2 regions of the Paracoccus sp. Ld10 genome follow, and region 2 is predicted to be linked to the other one. Evidence: riboswitches for the same ligand, from Rfam matches in the RefSeq annotation. Region 2 holds a riboswitch; the other holds the start of a gene.
What was found. A riboswitch is a leader RNA that binds a small molecule or an ion and turns the genes downstream of it on or off. The one in region 2 is predicted to bind thiamine pyrophosphate.

Region 1: it holds a riboswitch for thiamine pyrophosphate, as region 2 does, so the genes downstream of both, ACJJVR_RS02890 (thiamine ABC transporter substrate binding subunit) here and thiD (bifunctional hydroxymethylpyrimidine kinase/phosphomethylpyrimidine kinase) in region 2, are expected to answer to the same signal.

What each region holds. Positions count from the first base shown of each region.
Region 1 covers NZ_JBISHD010000005.1:119,538-127,703, reverse strand. The annotation lists gene ACJJVR_RS02915 (cytochrome ubiquinol oxidase subunit I) at 1-785, shown strand, start outside; gene cydB (cytochrome d ubiquinol oxidase subunit II) at 788-1,819, shown strand; gene ACJJVR_RS02905 (DUF2474 family protein) at 1,819-1,923, shown strand; gene ACJJVR_RS02900 (ATP-binding cassette domain-containing protein) at 1,920-2,606, opposite strand; gene ACJJVR_RS02895 (thiamine/thiamine pyrophosphate ABC transporter permease ThiP) at 2,596-4,131, opposite strand; gene ACJJVR_RS02890 (thiamine ABC transporter substrate binding subunit) at 4,110-5,081, opposite strand; TPP riboswitch at 5,112-5,211, opposite strand; gene mutS (DNA mismatch repair protein MutS) at 5,270-7,891, shown strand; gene aroC (chorismate synthase) at 7,888-8,166, shown strand, end outside.
Region 2 covers NZ_JBISHD010000032.1:410,692-418,857, forward strand. The annotation lists gene ACJJVR_RS15825 (DEAD/DEAH box helicase) at 1-736, opposite strand, end outside; gene ACJJVR_RS15830 (acyl-CoA thioesterase) at 884-1,360, opposite strand; TPP riboswitch at 1,455-1,555, shown strand; gene thiD (bifunctional hydroxymethylpyrimidine kinase/phosphomethylpyrimidine kinase) at 1,627-2,430, shown strand; gene ACJJVR_RS15840 (FAD-dependent oxidoreductase) at 2,423-3,382, shown strand; gene thiS (sulfur carrier protein ThiS) at 3,372-3,569, shown strand; gene ACJJVR_RS15850 (thiazole synthase) at 3,573-4,334, shown strand; gene ACJJVR_RS15855 (thiamine phosphate synthase) at 4,331-4,927, shown strand; gene ACJJVR_RS15860 (ThiF family adenylyltransferase) at 4,924-5,895, shown strand; gene ACJJVR_RS15865 (ABC transporter substrate-binding protein) at 5,892-6,824, shown strand; gene ACJJVR_RS15870 (TenA family protein) at 6,821-7,498, shown strand; gene ACJJVR_RS15875 (ABC transporter ATP-binding protein) at 7,507-8,166, shown strand, end outside.

The sequences.
Region 1 (8,166 bases), on a different contig from region 2:
AGGTCAGCCCCGCCACGCGCACCATGTTCAGCATGGCGATGTGGATGGCCGCGATCTTTGCCCCGGTCCAGATCGTGCTGGGCGATTTCCATGGCATCAACACGCTGGAGCACCAGCCCGCCAAGGTCATGGCGATGGAGGGTCATTTCGAAAGCCATGACGAAGGCGCGCCGCTGTACCTGTTCGGCATCCCGAACCAGGACGAACAGCGGCTGGACTATGCCATCGGCATTCCCAAACTGTCCTCGCTGATCCTGAAACACGATCTGAATGCCCCGCTGGCGGGCCTGGACACCATCCCGCGCGAGGATCAGCCGCCGGTGGCCATCGTGTTCTGGTCGTTCCGGATCATGGTCGCGCTTGGCTTTGCCATGCTGGGCATCGGGGTCTGGTCGCTGTGGGCGCGGTGGCGCGGCATGCTGTTCGACAGCCCCATGCTGCATCGTGCTGCGCTGGCCATGTCGCCCGCTGGCCTGATCGCCGTGCTGGCCGGATGGGTCACGACAGAGGTCGGGCGACAGCCCTTTACCGTCTATGGCTATCTGCGCACTGCGGACAGCGCCGCACCGCTTGATGCCGCCGCGGTGGGGGCATCGCTGATTGCCTTCATCATCGTGTACTTCACGGTTTTCGGGGCGGGCACCTATTATATCCTGCGTCTGATGAGCCGCTCTCCGACCAGCAACGAACCGCGACTGAAGGACGTGACCAACGGCCCGACGCGCACGGCGGGCACAACGCCCGCCCAGCAGCACCCAACCCGCAACGTCCAACCCGGAGAGTGACCATGCCCCTTGCAGAAGGTGTTTCACTGGATCTGACCGTCATCTGGGCCTTTATCATCGCCTTTGCGGTGCTGGTTTACGTGGTGTTGGATGGGTTCGACCTGGGTCTGGGCATGCTGTTCGCGGTCGAGCCGGAGGGCGAGGACCGCGACATCATGATGAATTCGGTGGCGCCGGTCTGGGACGGAAACGAGACCTGGCTGGTGCTGGGTGGTGGCGGCCTGTTCGCGGCCTTTCCGCTGGCCTATGCGCTGATCCTGCCGGCGCTGTACGCGCCGGTCATGGCGCTGCTGCTGGCGCTGATCTTTCGCGGCGTCGCGTTCGAGTTCCGGTGGCGGACCAAACGCTGGCGCCGGGTCTGGGACATCGCCTTCATCGGCGGATCGGCCGTGGCGGCGCTGGCGCAGGGCGTCACCTTGGGCGGGCTGCTGCAGGGCATCGACGTCGACAAGGCCGCGCGTGAATATTCGGGCGGCTGGTGGGACTGGCTGACGCCCTTCACGCTGATGGTCGGCGTCGCGGTCATGGTCGGATACGCGTTGCTGGGCGCGACCTGGCTGGTGATGAAAACGTCGGGCCCGCTGCAGGAGCGCATGCGCAAGCGGGCCTGGTTTCTGGGCGTCGGCACGGTGATCTTCATGGGCGTGGTCAGCCTGTGGACCCCGTTCCTGCAGGACGGCTATTACAGCCGCTGGTTCGGCGGCTGGAACATCGTGCTGGCGGCGGGTGTCGGGGCTGCGGTGCTGGCGCTGGCGTTTGGCATGTTCACAACGCTGATGGTGCGCCATCACGACTATTGGCCGTTCATGTGCGCCTTGGGGATGTTCATCCTTGGTTTTGCGGGGCTTGGATTCTCGATGTTCCCCTATATCGTCCCGGTCGAGGTCACCATCTGGGAGGCCGCCGCCCCCCGTAACAGCCAGATCTTCATGCTGGTGGGCGCGGCCGTGCTGATCCCGGTGATCCTGTCCTATACCGCCTATTCCTATTGGGTGTTCCGCGGCAAGATGGACCCGAACGAGGGGTATCATTGATGCCGCAATCCGTGCGGCGGCTGGCGTGGTTCGTGGCGATCTGGATGGCCAGCGTGGCGGTGATCGGCACCGTCGCCTGGATCATCCGCCTGTGGATCGCCTAGCCCAGATAGGCGCGCAGCCCCGGCGGCGGATTGTCCAGCAATGGCCCGGTGGGGCGGGGGGCATGGACCGTGCCATCCTCGACAAGCAGGGTGTCAGGGGCAAAGGTGCGGGCATCCGCGGGGTCGTGGGTCACCATCAGAACTGTCGTGTCCGGGGCCACCTGCGCCAGCAGGGCCAGCATCTCTGATTTGAGGGCCGGACCAAGCGCGGCAAACGGTTCATCCAGCAACAGCAGCGGCCGCGCACGCAACAGCACGCGGGCCAGCGCTGCGCGGCTTTGCTGGCCACCGGACAATGCGCCGGGCCGACGATCCTGCATACCGGACAGGCCGACCTGATCCAGAACCTGCGCGACATGGGCCTGTTGCGGGCGGTCCAGACGCAGGTCGGGACGCAGCCCCATCCCCACATTTTGTCTTACCGTCAGATGCGGAAACAAATTGTGGTGCTGAAACAGGATCGAGACGGGCCGCTGTCCGGGTGTCATGTCGGTGATGTCGTGGCCATCCCAGATCAGTCGCCCACGGGACGGCGCCAGAAACCCGGCAACCAGCGCCAGCAGTGTTGATTTGCCCGACCCCGACGCGCCGATCACCGCATGGCGTCCGGGCTGCACGGTCAGGTCGGCGGTCAGTGCGAAATCATCCTGACGCAGCAGGATATCGCGGAATTCAAGCGTCACGTCGGCCTCCTCTGTCGAACAGCCAGAACAGCCCCAGGCTGAGCGCCATCAGCAACAGCGCACAGGCCGCGGCATCGGCCATGCGATATCCGTTCATCAATTGGTACAGCATCAGCGGCAGGGTCGGGCGGTCGCCCGCGAACAGGGTGATGACACCCAGATCCCCCATCGCCAGCGCCGCCGCCAGTCCCGCACCGAAACCCAAGGGTCGCGCCAGACGGGGCAGCACCAGCAGGCGCAGCCGCGCCCATCCCCGCAGGTCCAGCGATGCTGCCAGCTGGCCGTAATCCTGTTCCAGCGTTCGTGCTGCGGGGATCAGGGCGCGCAGTCCGAACGGCAGGGCCATCGCCGCGTTGATCAGCGCCGTCACCGGCAGGGCCATCTGTTGCGGCGTCACGCTGTCCCGCAGCAGGATGAACAAGCCCGTCCCCAGCACCAGCGGTGACGCGATCAGGGGCAGCATGCCCGCCCCCTCGACCCACCGGGCGCCGCCGCGGGCGATGGTCAGGGCCAGCGCCAACCCTGCCCCCGCAGCCATCAGCGCCGAGATCACCGCCATGACGACCGACCGCAGGGCCGCGTCCCAGACCTCGGCCGGCAGGGCAGGCAGGCGCAGCAGCCCCGTCGCCGCGACCGAGATCAGCGGTGCCAGCAGAAACGCCGCCGCCGCCGCGATCACCGCCGCGTCGCCCGCCCGCCGCCAGCCGCGCGGGGCAGGCGGCCCGCCCTGCGCATCCAGCCCGGCACCAAAACCCGCGGGAATGGCGACGTGTCGCGCCAACAGCGCGGCCCCGACACAGATCGCGATCTGTACCAACCCCAGTGCCGCGGCCCGACCCAGGTCGAAATCGAACCGGAACGCCTGATAGATCGCCAGTTCGACCGTGGTCGCGCGCGGCCCCCCGCCCAGTGCCAGCGCCACCGTGAACGAGGTCAGGCACACCAGAAACACCGCCAGCCACACCCCCGGCAGCACGCCGCGCAGCATTGGGCGTTCCAGATGTCGGGCGATGTCGCGGGGTGCAAAATCCAATGACGCGGCCAGCCGGAACCGTTCCGCAGGGATCGCCTGCCACCCCTGCAGGATCAGCCGCACCGACAGCGGCAGGTTGAAAAACACATGCGCCAGGATCACCCCCTGCCAGCCATAGATGCCGACCTGCGGCAGGCCCATGACCTCCAGCGCTCCGTTCAGCGCACCGTTCCGGCCAAAGATCGCGATCAGCCCCAGCACCGCGACGATCACCGGCAGGACGAAGGGCGCGCCCAGCAGCGTGATCAGCAGCCCGCGCCCCCGGAACCGCCGCCGCGCCAGCGCGCGTGCGACCGGCACGGCCAGCGCCGCCGACAGGGTGGCCGACAGTGCCGCCTGCCACAGCGTGAACCAGACCGCGCGCAGGTCCCATTCGGTCAGGCCCGACAGCCCGCCCGCCACCCATGCGACAACCGCCAGCGTGCCCAGGATCAGCGCGGCAAGGGCCGCGGCGATGGCGTGGCCGATGCTCAGCGGAAGGCCCGCTGCCATTCGTCCAGGGCGGGGGTGCGCAGGGCCTCTGCCTCGTCCTCGGACAGGAACAGGGTCTTGTCGGGGCGGGGCAGGTCGCGCATCACCTGCGGCCAGTCGGCGTCGGGCAGTTTCGCGGGCAACGACCAGTTGGCCAGCGGGATCGTCGCCTGAAAATCAGGCGTCAGCACCCAGTCCATGAACTGCTGCGCCAGTTCGGGCTGGTCGGTGCCGGCAACCTGCGCCACCAGTTCGGCCATGAAGTAATGCCCCTCGGGGAAAATCGCGGCGACCTTGGTCGCGTCGTCTTCGGCCGCGATGTGGTAGGCGGGGGACGTGGTATAGGACAGGACCATGTCCGCCTCTCCGTCCGTGAACAGGCCATAGGATTCCGACCAGCCGCGGGTGACGGTCAGCACCTTGGGCGCCAGCTTGGCCCAGGCCTCGCCCGCCTGGTCGCCATAGACCGACTTGACCCATAGCAGCATGGCCAGCCCCGACACCGAACTGCGCGGGTCCTGGATGACAATGCTGATGTCATCGGCCTCCAGCAGTTCGGCAAAGCTGGCGGGTGGGTTTTCCAGCCGCGTGCTGTCATAGACAAAGGCGGTTTCGCCCCAGTTGTAGGGCAGGAACGTCGGATCATCCCACGCGATGGGCAACGACAGGTCCGACGTGTCCTGTCCGTGGGGTGCGAACAGTCCTGATGCCCGGGCGCGCGCCGTCATGTCGGTGTTCAGGCCAAAGACGATGTCGGCCTGGGTGCCCTCTCCCTCCATCAGCAGGCGGGGCAGCACGTCGCCGGTCACGAATTGCAGGTCACAGTCGCAGATCGCCTCGAACCCCTGTTCGATGGCGGGACCGGGGCCCCATTCGCTGGTGACGCTGTCGCCGGCATAGACGGTCAGCACGCGACCTTCGGCAAGGGCGGGCATGGCCAGCAGCAGGGCGGGGATCAGGACGGATTTCATCGGCAGCCTCTCTTGTCGGAATGTCGAAAAGAAGGGGGTGCGCACCTTCCCTCCGCCGGTGTGACCCGGATCAGGTTCAACGGGTCCGCTGTCGCGTCTCAGCCCGCATGGGGCACCCCGAGGTGACCCCGAATGTAGAGGTTTCGCGCGCCCGCGCAAGCGGATAGAAACCGCCCATGACCAGGGACATGAACGACCAGCCCACGCCGATGATGGCGCAATACCTTGCGATCCGGGACGCCAATCCCGGCGCGCTGCTGTTCTATCGCATGGGTGATTTCTACGAGATGTTCTTTGACGACGCGGTTGCCGCCGCCGCCGCGCTGGACATCGCGCTGACGAAACGCGGCACCCATCTGGGAGAGCCGATCCCGATGTGCGGCGTGCCGGTGCATGCGGCCGAGGGCTATCTGCTGACGCTGATCCGCAAGGGGTTCCGCGTGGCCATCGCCGAACAGATGGAGGACCCCGCCGAGGCCAAGAAACGCGGGTCGAAATCGGTTGTCGCACGCGACGTGGTCCGGCTGGTCACCCCCGGCACCCTGACCGAGGAATCGCTGCTGGAGGCGCGGCGGCACAACTATCTGGCGGCGTTCGTGGCGGTGCGCGACGAAGGGGCGCTGGCATGGGTCGACATCTCGACCGGGGCGTTCTGGGTGATGGATTGCGCCTTGCCGCGGCTGGCGCCCGAACTGGCGCGACTGGCTCCGCGCGAGGTTCTGGCCTGCGACGCGGGGCTGGAGGAGCTGATCGGCGATGCGGGCGCGGTGATGACCGAACTGCATACATCGGCGTTCGACAGCGGCGCGGGCGCGCGGCGGTTGTGCGCGCTGTACGGGGTCGAGACGCTGGACGGGTTTGGCATGTTCGGGCGTGCGGAACTGGCCGCGATGGGTGCCATCGTCGACTATCTGGACATGACACAAAAGGGCAAGCTGCCCCTGTTGCGCCCGCCTTTGCGCGAACGGGCGGGCGGCGCGATGCAGATCGACGCGGCCACACGGCGCAACCTGGAACTGACGCAGGCGCTGTCGGGCGGGCGCGAGGGGTCGCTGCTGGCGGCGATCGACCGCACGGTGACCGCGCCCGGTGCGCGCCTGCTGGAACGCCGGATCAGCGCGCCGTCGCGCGATCTGGACCTGATCGCGGCGCGCCACGACGGCGTGGCCGCGCTGGCCGCGGATGCGCGGCTGTTGGCCGATCTGCGCGGGGCGCTGGCGCGGGTGCCGGACATGGACCGGGCGCTGTCGCGGCTGGCGCTGGACCGCGGCGGGCCGCGCGACCTGACCGCGATCCGCGCGGGGCTGACGCAGGGGGCGGCGATTGCCGCGCGCCTGCCGGACGGTGCGCCCGCCGTGCTGCGCGAGGCGGCGGGCGATCTGGTCGGGCATGATGCGCTGGTGGACCTGCTGGACGACGCGCTGGTGGCCGAACCGCCCCTGTTGGCGCGCGACGGCGGCTTTGTGGCCGAGGGGCATGACGACAATCTGGACCAGACCCGCCGCCTGCGCGACGAGGGGCGGGGCGTCATTGCCGGGATGCAGGCCGATTACGCGGCGCTGGCCGGGGTCGGCAGCCTGAAGATCAAGCACAACAACGTTCTGGGCTATTTCATCGAGACGACCGCCACCCATGCCGAGCGCATGATGGCCGCGCCGCTGAACCAGACCTTTATCCACCGTCAGACGACCGCGAACCAGATCCGTTTCACCACGGTGGACCTCAGCGAGCTGGAAACCCGCATCCTGAACGCCCGCGACCGCGCGCTGGAGATTGAACGCGGTATCTTTGACCGAATGCGGGCCGCGATCCTGGATCAGGCGGCGCGCATCGGGCAGGCGGCGCGTGCCCTGGCCGAGATCGATCTGGCCTGCGCCTTTGCGGATCTGGCCTCGGGAGAGGGGTGGGTGCGGCCGCGCGTCGATGACAGCCGCGCGTTCGTCATCCAGGGCGGGCGGCACCCGGTCGTGGAACGCGCGCTGCGGCGCAAGGCCGAGAGTTTTGTCGCCAACGATTGCGACCTGACCACGGGGGCCACGCCTGCGATCTGGTTGCTGACCGGCCCGAACATGGCAGGCAAGTCGACCTTTCTGCGCCAGAACGCCCTGATCGCGGTTCTGGCGCAGGCCGGGGCGTTTGTCCCGGCACGCGCGGCGCATATCGGGCTGGTCAGCCAGCTGTTTTCCCGCGTCGGCGCGGCGGATGATCTGGCGCGGGGGCGGTCGACCTTCATGGTCGAGATGGTCGAGACCGCCGCGATCCTGAATCAGGCGGACGACCGCGCGCTGGTGATTCTGGACGAGATCGGGCGTGGGACTTCGACTTGGGACGGCCTGTCGATCGCCTGGGCGGTGATGGAGCATCTGCACGCGGGCAACCGTTGCAGGGCGCTGTTCGCGACCCATTACCATGAGATGACCGCCCTGTCGGCCAAGCTGGACGGGGTCGAAAACGCCACCGTCACCGTGCGCGAATGGCAGGGAGAGGTGATTTTCCTGCACGAGGTCAAGAAGGGCGCGGCCGACCGCAGCTATGGCGTGCAGGTCGCGCGGCTGGCAGGCCTGCCCGCGTCGGTCGTGGACCGGGCGCGCGCGGTGCTGGACGCGCTGGAATCGGGCGAACGGCAATCGGCGCGGCCCGTGGCGTTGATCGACGATCTGCCGCTGTTCCGGGCCGCCCCGCCGCCCCCGCCCAAGGCCCGCCCGCTGGATGACCGCCTGCAGGCGGTGCATCCTGACACGCTCAGCCCGCGCGAGGCGCTGGAGCTGGTCTATGAATTGAAAGCCCTGTCACAGGAGACGCGACCATGAGCTATAACACCTTTGGCCGCGAGTTCAGGTTCACCACCTGGGGCGAAAGCCACGGACCCGCACTGGGCGCGACTGTCGACGGGGTGCCGCCCGGCGTGCCCCTGACAGAGGAGTATATCCAGCGGTTCATGGACCGCCGCCGCCCCGGCACGTCGAAACACACCACGCAGCGGCGCGAGGCCGACCAGGTCCGCATCCTGTCGGGCGTGTTCGAGGGCGTGACCACTGGCACCGCAATCCAGCTGATGATCGAGAACACCGACCAGCGGTCCAAG
Region 2 (8,166 bases):
TGGCGGTCTGCGCCTCGTGGATGCGCAGCAGGTTGAAGATCGCGGGCTCACGGTCGCGGGCGGTGACGGTATAGGCACGATAGGCGATGTCGCCGTGCTGACGCGCCTCGCCCATCGCGGCGATGCGCAGGGCGTCACGCTGGAAATCGCGGGCCAGCTTTTCGATCGCGGATGGCACCGTGGCCGAGAACATCAGCGTGCGGCGTTCGACCGGCGCTGCGCCCAGAATGAACTCCAGATCCTCGCGAAAGCCCAGGTCCAGCATCTCGTCGGCCTCGTCCAGCACGGCGGCGCGCAGGTCGGACAGATCCAGGCTGCCCCGGTCGATATGGTCGCGCAGACGGCCCGGCGTGCCGACAACGATCTGTGCGCCGCGCTGCAATGCACGCTTTTCGTTGCGATAATCCATGCCGCCGACACAGGTGGCGATCTGTGCGCCCGTGCCCGCATACAGCCACTCCAGTTCGCGCGCGACCTGCAGCGCCAGTTCGCGCGTCGGTGCGATGGCCAACGCAAGCGGCAGATCGCCCGCGATCATGCGGTCGCCGTCCAGCAGGTTCTCGCCCATCGCCAGGCCGAATGCCACGGTCTTGCCCGATCCGGTCTGCGCCGAGACCAGCACGTCGCGGCCCTGTGCCTCGGGTGCCAGCACAGCGTTCTGCACGGATGTCAGGGTCTCATAGCCCTTGTCGGCCAACGCCGCCTGAAGCGGCGCGGGGAAATTCAGTTCAGTCATGTGATTCGCCAAAATGCGGGGGTCTTGAGCGACCCGATGAGCGGCACCTATCGTCGCTGCGACCGGCCCACCCTGCACCCGCCGCCCCGGACTAGCAGGGCCAAAGGCGGTTCCCTACGCGGTTTGGATCGCAAAGTCCACGCCCAATCACGGGGCGCTTGATGCGGCCTCCTGGCGGGCCGCGATCTCTCGGCGCATGGTCCGCCGCACCTCGGCGGAACGCCAGCGCTGGCGGTCGATATCGTCCTCCAGTTCGGGTTTGGGGACGGGAACGGGATGGCCGCGTTCATCGACCGCAACCATGGTGAAATAGCACGAATTGGTATGCCTGCGCGTGCCGCGGCGGATGTTTTCGGCCTCGACCCGGATGCCGATCTCCATCGAGGTGCGGCCCGTGTGGTTCACCCGGGCGCGAAAGGTGACCAGTTCGCCCACGTGAATGGCCTCCTTGAAGGTCACCTGGTCCACCGACAGCGTCACCGCATATTCCCCCGACCAGCGCGACGCGCAGGCATAGGCAACCCGGTCCAGGCAGGCCAACAGCGCACCGCCATGCACCTTGCCGCTGAAATTCGCCATGTCCGGCGACATCAGAACCGTCATTTCCAGTCCGCGCTTGTCCATCGGTCCCCCGTCTGCCGCCACGCCATCCTGCGCCAATCGCGCGGGCGCGAAAAGCCCCCCTTGCACACCGCCCACGCCGCGCCTAGCCTTGGGGTGCAAACCGTTGGGGTGTCCCGTCAGGGGCTGAGAGGCGTCAGCCAACCCATCGAACCTGATCCGGGTCATACCGGCGGAGGGAACGGTGCAGATATTCGCGTGGCCCTTGGCCCGCCCTGTCTCCCCACCCCTTTGCCCGGTCACGACCCGCCACCAAAACGGGGGACGACGTGACAGCACCCATTGCCCTGACCATCGCCGGGTCCGATTCGGGCGGCGGCGCCGGTATTCAGGCGGACCTCAAGACGTTCTCGGCACTTGGCTGCTATGGTGCCAGCGTGGTGACCGCGCTGACCGCGCAGAACACCCGGACGGTGGCCATGGTCGAACCCGCCAGCCCCGCGATGATCGCGGCCCAGATGCGGGCCGTGCTGGACGATCTGGATGTCCGCGCGATCAAGCTGGGCATGTTGGGAGGGGCCGATGCCATCGCCACCGTGGCGCGCGGGATTGCAGGTTGCGGCCTGCCGGTCGTGCTGGACCCGGTGATGATCGCGAAATCGGGCGACCGGCTGTTGCCCCCCGACGCCATCGAGGCACTGCGCGCCCTGCTGCCTGTCGCGACCCTGCTGACTCCGAACCTGCCCGAGGCCGCCTGCCTGCTGGATTGCGCCGCGGCCACGACCCCGGCGCAGATGGCCGAGCAGGGTGCCGCGCTGTGTGCGATGGGTGCGGGCGCGGTGCTGATGAAGGGCGGCCACGGCGACGGAGCGATCTGTACCGATCTGTTGGTAACTGCGCAGGGGGCGACCCCCTTCAGCGCGCCACGCCTGTCCACGCGCAACACGCATGGGACCGGCTGCACCCTGTCGGCGGCGATCGCGGCGGGGCTGGCCCATGGCCAACCGCTGGCACAGGCGGTGGGCGCCGCGCACCGCTATCTGCAGGGGGCGATCGCGGCGGCGGATGACCTGTGCGTGGGTTCGGGACACGGGCCGGTGCATCATTTCCACGCGGTCTGGGCGCATGACTGACGTCACCATCATCGGCGCGGGCGTGGCCGGCCTGTTTGCGGCCCATGTGCTGGCGTTGCGCGGGTTGACCCCGCGCATCCTGGACCGTAACGGGCCGCCCGGCACGCATGGCTGTTCATGGTGGGCGGGCGGCATGCTGGCCCCGCATTGCGAGGGCGTGACCGCCGATCCGATCATCACCCGCCTTGGGGCGGAGGCCGCCGATGCGTGGTCCGCCGTCACGCCCGTCGCGCGGCACGGCACGCTGGTCGTGGCGCTGGACCGCGACCGGGCCGAACTGGCCCGCTTTGGCCGCCGCGCCACCGCGCATGAACCCTGCGACAGTGCCCATCACGAACCCGACCTGCCGCCCCGCCCCGGTCTGATCTTTCCGACCGAGGCGCATCTGGACCCCCGCCGCGCGCTGACTGACCTGACTGCATGGTTGGCCGCGCGCGGCATCGGCATCGACCGCGCGACCGCCGATCCGGGCGATATCGCGGGTCCGGTGATCGACGCGCGCGGGCTGTCCGCCGCCCTGCCCGGCCTGCGCGGCGTGCGCGGGGAAACGGTCGTGCTGCACGCGCCCGACATCACGCTGACGCGGCCCGTCCGCCTGCTGCATCCGCGCCATCCGCTGTACATCGTACCGCGCGCGGGCGGGCTGTTCATGCTGGGCGCGACCCAGATCGAAAGCGCGTCCCGCGCCCCTGCCACTGCCCGGTCGGTGCTGGAACTGTTGTCGGCGGCCTATGCGCTGGACCCCCGCTTTGCCGAAAGCGCCATCGTCGAGCTGGGCGCCGACCTGCGCCCGGCATTCCCCGACAACATCCCGCGCGTGACGGTTCGGGGGCGGGTGCTGCACCTGAACGGGCTGTTTCGCCACGGATACCTGATGGCCCCCGCGCTGGCGCGGCAGGCGGCCGACTACCTGATCACCGGAACCAAGGGAGAACTGATCCATGAGGATTGAGGTCAACGGAACCCCCCGCGACATCGCCGCCGCCACCGTGGCAGACGCGCTGTCCGAACTGGGCTGGGCTGATGCCCGCGTGGCCACGGCGCTGAACGGTGATTTCCTGCCCGCCGCGTCCCGCACGACCCAGCCCTTGCGCGACGGCGACCGGCTGGAGGTTCTGGCCCCGATGCAGGGGGGCTGAGCGATGCGCGATTTCTATGGCGTTACCCTGCCCAACGCGCTGATGCTGGGCACCGCGCAATACCCCGCGCCGTCGGTGCTGCAAGAGGCATTCCGGGCCAGCGGCGCAGGCGTGGCCACCGTGTCGCTGCGCCGCGAGGCCGGTCAGGGGCAGGCGTTCTGGTCGCTGATCCACGATCTGGGCGTGCGCGTCCTGCCCAATACCGCCGGCTGTCACAGCGCGCGAGAGGCGGTGACCACCGCCCGCATGGCGCGCGAACTGTTCCAGACCGACTGGATCAAGCTGGAGGTGATCGGCCATGCCGACACGTTGCAGCCCGACCCCTTTGGCCTGCTGGAGGCCGCGACGACGCTCTGCGCCGAGGGGTTCCACGTCTTTCCCTATACCACCGAGGATCAGGTTCTGGCCGCCCGTCTGCTGGACGCCGGATGCCGGGTGCTGATGCCATGGGGTGCGCCGATCGGGTCGGGGTTGGGCCTGAACAACCGCCACGGGTTGCGCATGCTGCGCGCGGCGTTCCCGGACGTGCCGATGGTGATCGACGCAGGCCTTGGCCTGCCCAGCCACGCGGCGGAGGCTATGGAGATGGGGTTCGACGCGGTCCTGCTGAACAGTGCCGTGGCGCAGGCGGGCGACCCCGTCGCGATGGCACGCGCATTCGCGCTGGCCGTGCAGGCGGGGGCGTTGGCGCGCGACGCCGACCCGATGGGGGTGCGCGACATGGGCGCGCCATCGACCCCCCTCATCGGGAGGGCCTGGCTGTGAAACTTCCACGTTTCTATCCGATCTTCGACGACGTGACCTGGCTGGAACGCGCCCTGCCCCTTGGGGTACGGCTGGTCCAACTGCGGCTAAAGGACCGCGGCCCCGACGACCTGCGCGACCAGATCGCGCGCGGGCTGCGACTGACGCGGGATCATGGCGCGACACTGGTCGTCAACGACCACTGGCAGGCGGCGATCGATCTGGGCGCCGACTGGCTGCATCTGGGGCAGGAGGACCTGGACGATGCCGACCTGCCCGCCATCCGCCGCGCCGGGCTGCGGCTTGGGGTGTCGACCCATGACCGGGCCGAACTGGACCGCGCGCTGGCGCTGGCACCCGATTACGTGGCCCTTGGGCCGGTCTGGCCCACAATCCTGAAAAAGATGCGCTGGCATGAACAGGGGCTGGACCGAGTCACCGAATGGAAGGCGCTGGTGGGTGACGTCCCGTTGGTCGCCATCGGCGGGCTGAACCCCGATCGCGGTGCACAGGCGCTGGCGGCGGGGGCGGATGTGGTGTCGGCGGTGACCGACATCACGCTGAACCCCGACCCCGAGGGTCGGATGGTCGACTGGTTGGCGGTGACGGCATGAACCGGTATGCCCGCCAGATGGTGCTGCCCGGCATCGGCGCCATGGGTCAGGACCGGCTGGCGCAGTCCCATGTGCTGGTCGTTGGCGCGGGGGGCCTCGGCTGTCCCGCGCTGCAATACCTGGCCGCCGCCGGGGTGGGCCGCATCACGCTGATCGACCCCGACCGCGTGGACGAGACGAACCTGCACCGCCAGCCGCTGTACCGCATGGACCAGGTCGGCCGCCCCAAGGCACAGGCCGCCGCGGCGGCGCTGGCGGTGCTGAACCCCGATTGCCAGGTCATACCCCGCATCGAATGGCTGACTCCCGCCAATGCCGGCGATCTGGTGGGCGCGGCCGATGTGACGCTGGATTGCGCCGACAGCTTTGCGGTCAGCCTGACCCTGTCAGATGCCTGCATGGCCGCGGGCAGGCCGATGGTCACGGGGTCGGCACTGGGGCTGTCGGGCTATGCGGCGGGCTGCTGCGGTGGCGCGCCCAGCCTGCGCGCGATCTTTCCCGACCTGCCCGCACAGGCCGCCAGCTGTGCCAGCGCGGGCGTGTTGGGACCGGTGGTGGGCATGATCGGCGCGCTGCAGGCGCAAATGGCACTGGCGGTGCTGCTGGGGCTGGACCCGCAGCCACTGGGGCGGCTGTTCAGCTGGGATGCGGGCGGCTGGCGCATGGGCGGGTTCCGGTTCGACGCGGCGCCCGAACCCGCCGACCCCCTGCCCTTCATCGCGCATGACCAGATCGCCCCCGGCGACCTGCTGATCGACCTGCGGGTCGAGGCCGCGCCCTTTGCCGGCGCGCGCCACCTGCCCCCCGACCGCATCGCGCATCTGGACCCCGGCCCCGCCCCGCGGGTGGTGCTGGCGTGCCGGACCGGCCTGCGTGCGCACAATGCCGGACAGATCCTGCAATCCCGCTGGCCGGGGCGCATTGCTCTGCTGGCCCTGACCGACGACGACCTGAAAGGATGCCCATGAAGACGCTGACCCTGACGCTGGCCGTGCTGGCCCTGCCCGCCCATGCCGAAACGAAACTGACCGTGATGCTGGACTGGTTCGTGAACCCCGACCATGCGCCCATCGTGCTGGCGCAGGAGCTGGGCTATTACGCCGATGCCGGGCTGTCGGTCGAAACCGTTGCGCCGTCCGACCCCAACGATCCGCCGCGCATGGTCGCGGCGGGGCGTGTCGATCTGGCCGTCAGCTATCAGCCGCAGCTGCACCTGTCGCGCCATCAGGACCTGCCGGTGACCCGCGTCGGGACGTTGGTGGAAACCCCGCTGACCTGTCTGGTCGTGCTGGCCGACAGCGGCATCGAAACACCCGCCGACCTGGCAGGCCGCAAGGTCGGCTTTGCCGTTGCCGGCGTCCAACAGGTGATGCTGGACGCCATGCTGGCCGATGGCGGTCTGGTCCCCACGGATGTGGAACAGATCAACATCGGCTGGTCGATCGCGCCCGCGCTGATGTCGGGACAGGTCGATGGCGTCATTGGCGCGTTCCGCAATTTCGAGCTGAACCAGCTGCGGCTGGAGGGGTTCGACGGACGCTGCCTGAACCCCGAGGATCACGGCATCCCCGCCTATGACGAACTGATCTATCTGGCCGATCCCGCCCGCATGGACCGCGCCGCGATCGCGGCCTTCCTGAACGCCACCGAACGCGCGACGGCCTTTATCAAGAACGACCCCGACGCGGCATGGCAGATGTTCGCGGACACCGCAGCCGAACTGCAGACCCCCCTGAACGAGGCTGCCTGGGCAGACACCTGGCCCCGCTTTGCCGGACGCCCCGCGGCGCTGGACGCGGGCCGCTATCTGCGGTTCGAGGCGTTTCTGGCCGAACGCGGCGCCACGCCCGGCGGACAGGCCCTGTCCGATCTGGCCATCGACGTGACCGCACCATGAGCGCCCCTGATTACGGCCGCGCATTCGCACTGTGGCAACAGGCGGCGGGGGAACACTGGGACGCCTATGTGGACCACGCCTTTGTGCGGCAGCTGGCGGCGGGCGACCTGCCGCGCGACAGCTTTCTGCACTATCTGCGCCAGGATTACGTGTTCCTGCTGCACTTTGCGCGATCCTGGGCGCTGGTCTTTGCCAAGTCTGACCGCATGTCGGAGATGGCGCTGGCATCGTCCATCGTCCACGGCCTGCTGAACGGAGAGATGCCGCTGCATGTCGACATCTGCGGCCGCGAGGGCATCACGGAAACCATGCTGCAGCAGACCCCGGAATCGCCCGCGAACATGGCCTATACGCGCTATGTCCAGGCGACCGGCTATGCGGGCGACATGCTGGACCTGCTGGCGGCGCTGGCGCCGTGTGTGTTCGGATATGGCCAGATCGGGCTGATCCATGCCGACAGCGGCGGTCCCTATAGCGAATGGACCGCGACCTATGGCGGCGCCGATTATCAGCGCGTCTGCCATGATGTAGGCGCGCTGATCGACGCGGCGCTGGAGGCGCGGTTGGGCCCCGACTGGCCGTCCCTGCCCCGCGCGCAGACGCTGGCGCGCCATTTCACCCAAGCCACCCAACTAGAGGTCGGGTTCTGGCAGATGGGACTGGGCCAGACATGATCCGCATCATGGGCGACCTGATCCTGAACGGGCGGCCGCTGCTGCGCGGTCTGGCGCTTGACTGTCCGCAAGGGCGGTGGACCGCGCTGATGGGGCCGTCCGGGGTGGGCAAATCGACCCTTGGCCGTATCTCCGCGGGCCTGCCCGTGGCCGCGCAACTGCGGGGGCGCGTCGATGGCACGGGCGCGGTCACGCTGATGGGGCAACAGGATCAGCTGTTGCCCTGGGCCGATGCGCTGGCCAACGTCACCATCGGCGCGCGGCTGCGCGGTCAGCCGCCCGACCGGGATCGTGCCCGCGCCCTGCTGGCCGATCTGGGCCTGTCGGGGCTGGAGGCGCGCCGCCCCGCGCATCTGTCCGGCGGCCAGCGTCAGCGCGTGGCCCTGGCCCGCACCCTGATCGAGGATCGCCCGGTGGTGGTCCTGGACGAGCCGTTTTCGGCACTGGACGCCGGCACGCGGGCGCAGATGCAGGATCTGGCCGCGCGGCACCTGGCCGGGCGCACGGTGATCCTGATCACCCACGACCCGCTGGAGGCCGCGCGCCTGTGCCATGCCGCCTGGCTGCTGGACACGCGGGGAACCCGCGCGCTGACATTGCCCGCGACACCCATACCGCGCGCGCTGGACGACCCGCAGGTGCTGGCCACCCAAGGCGCGCTGTTCCGC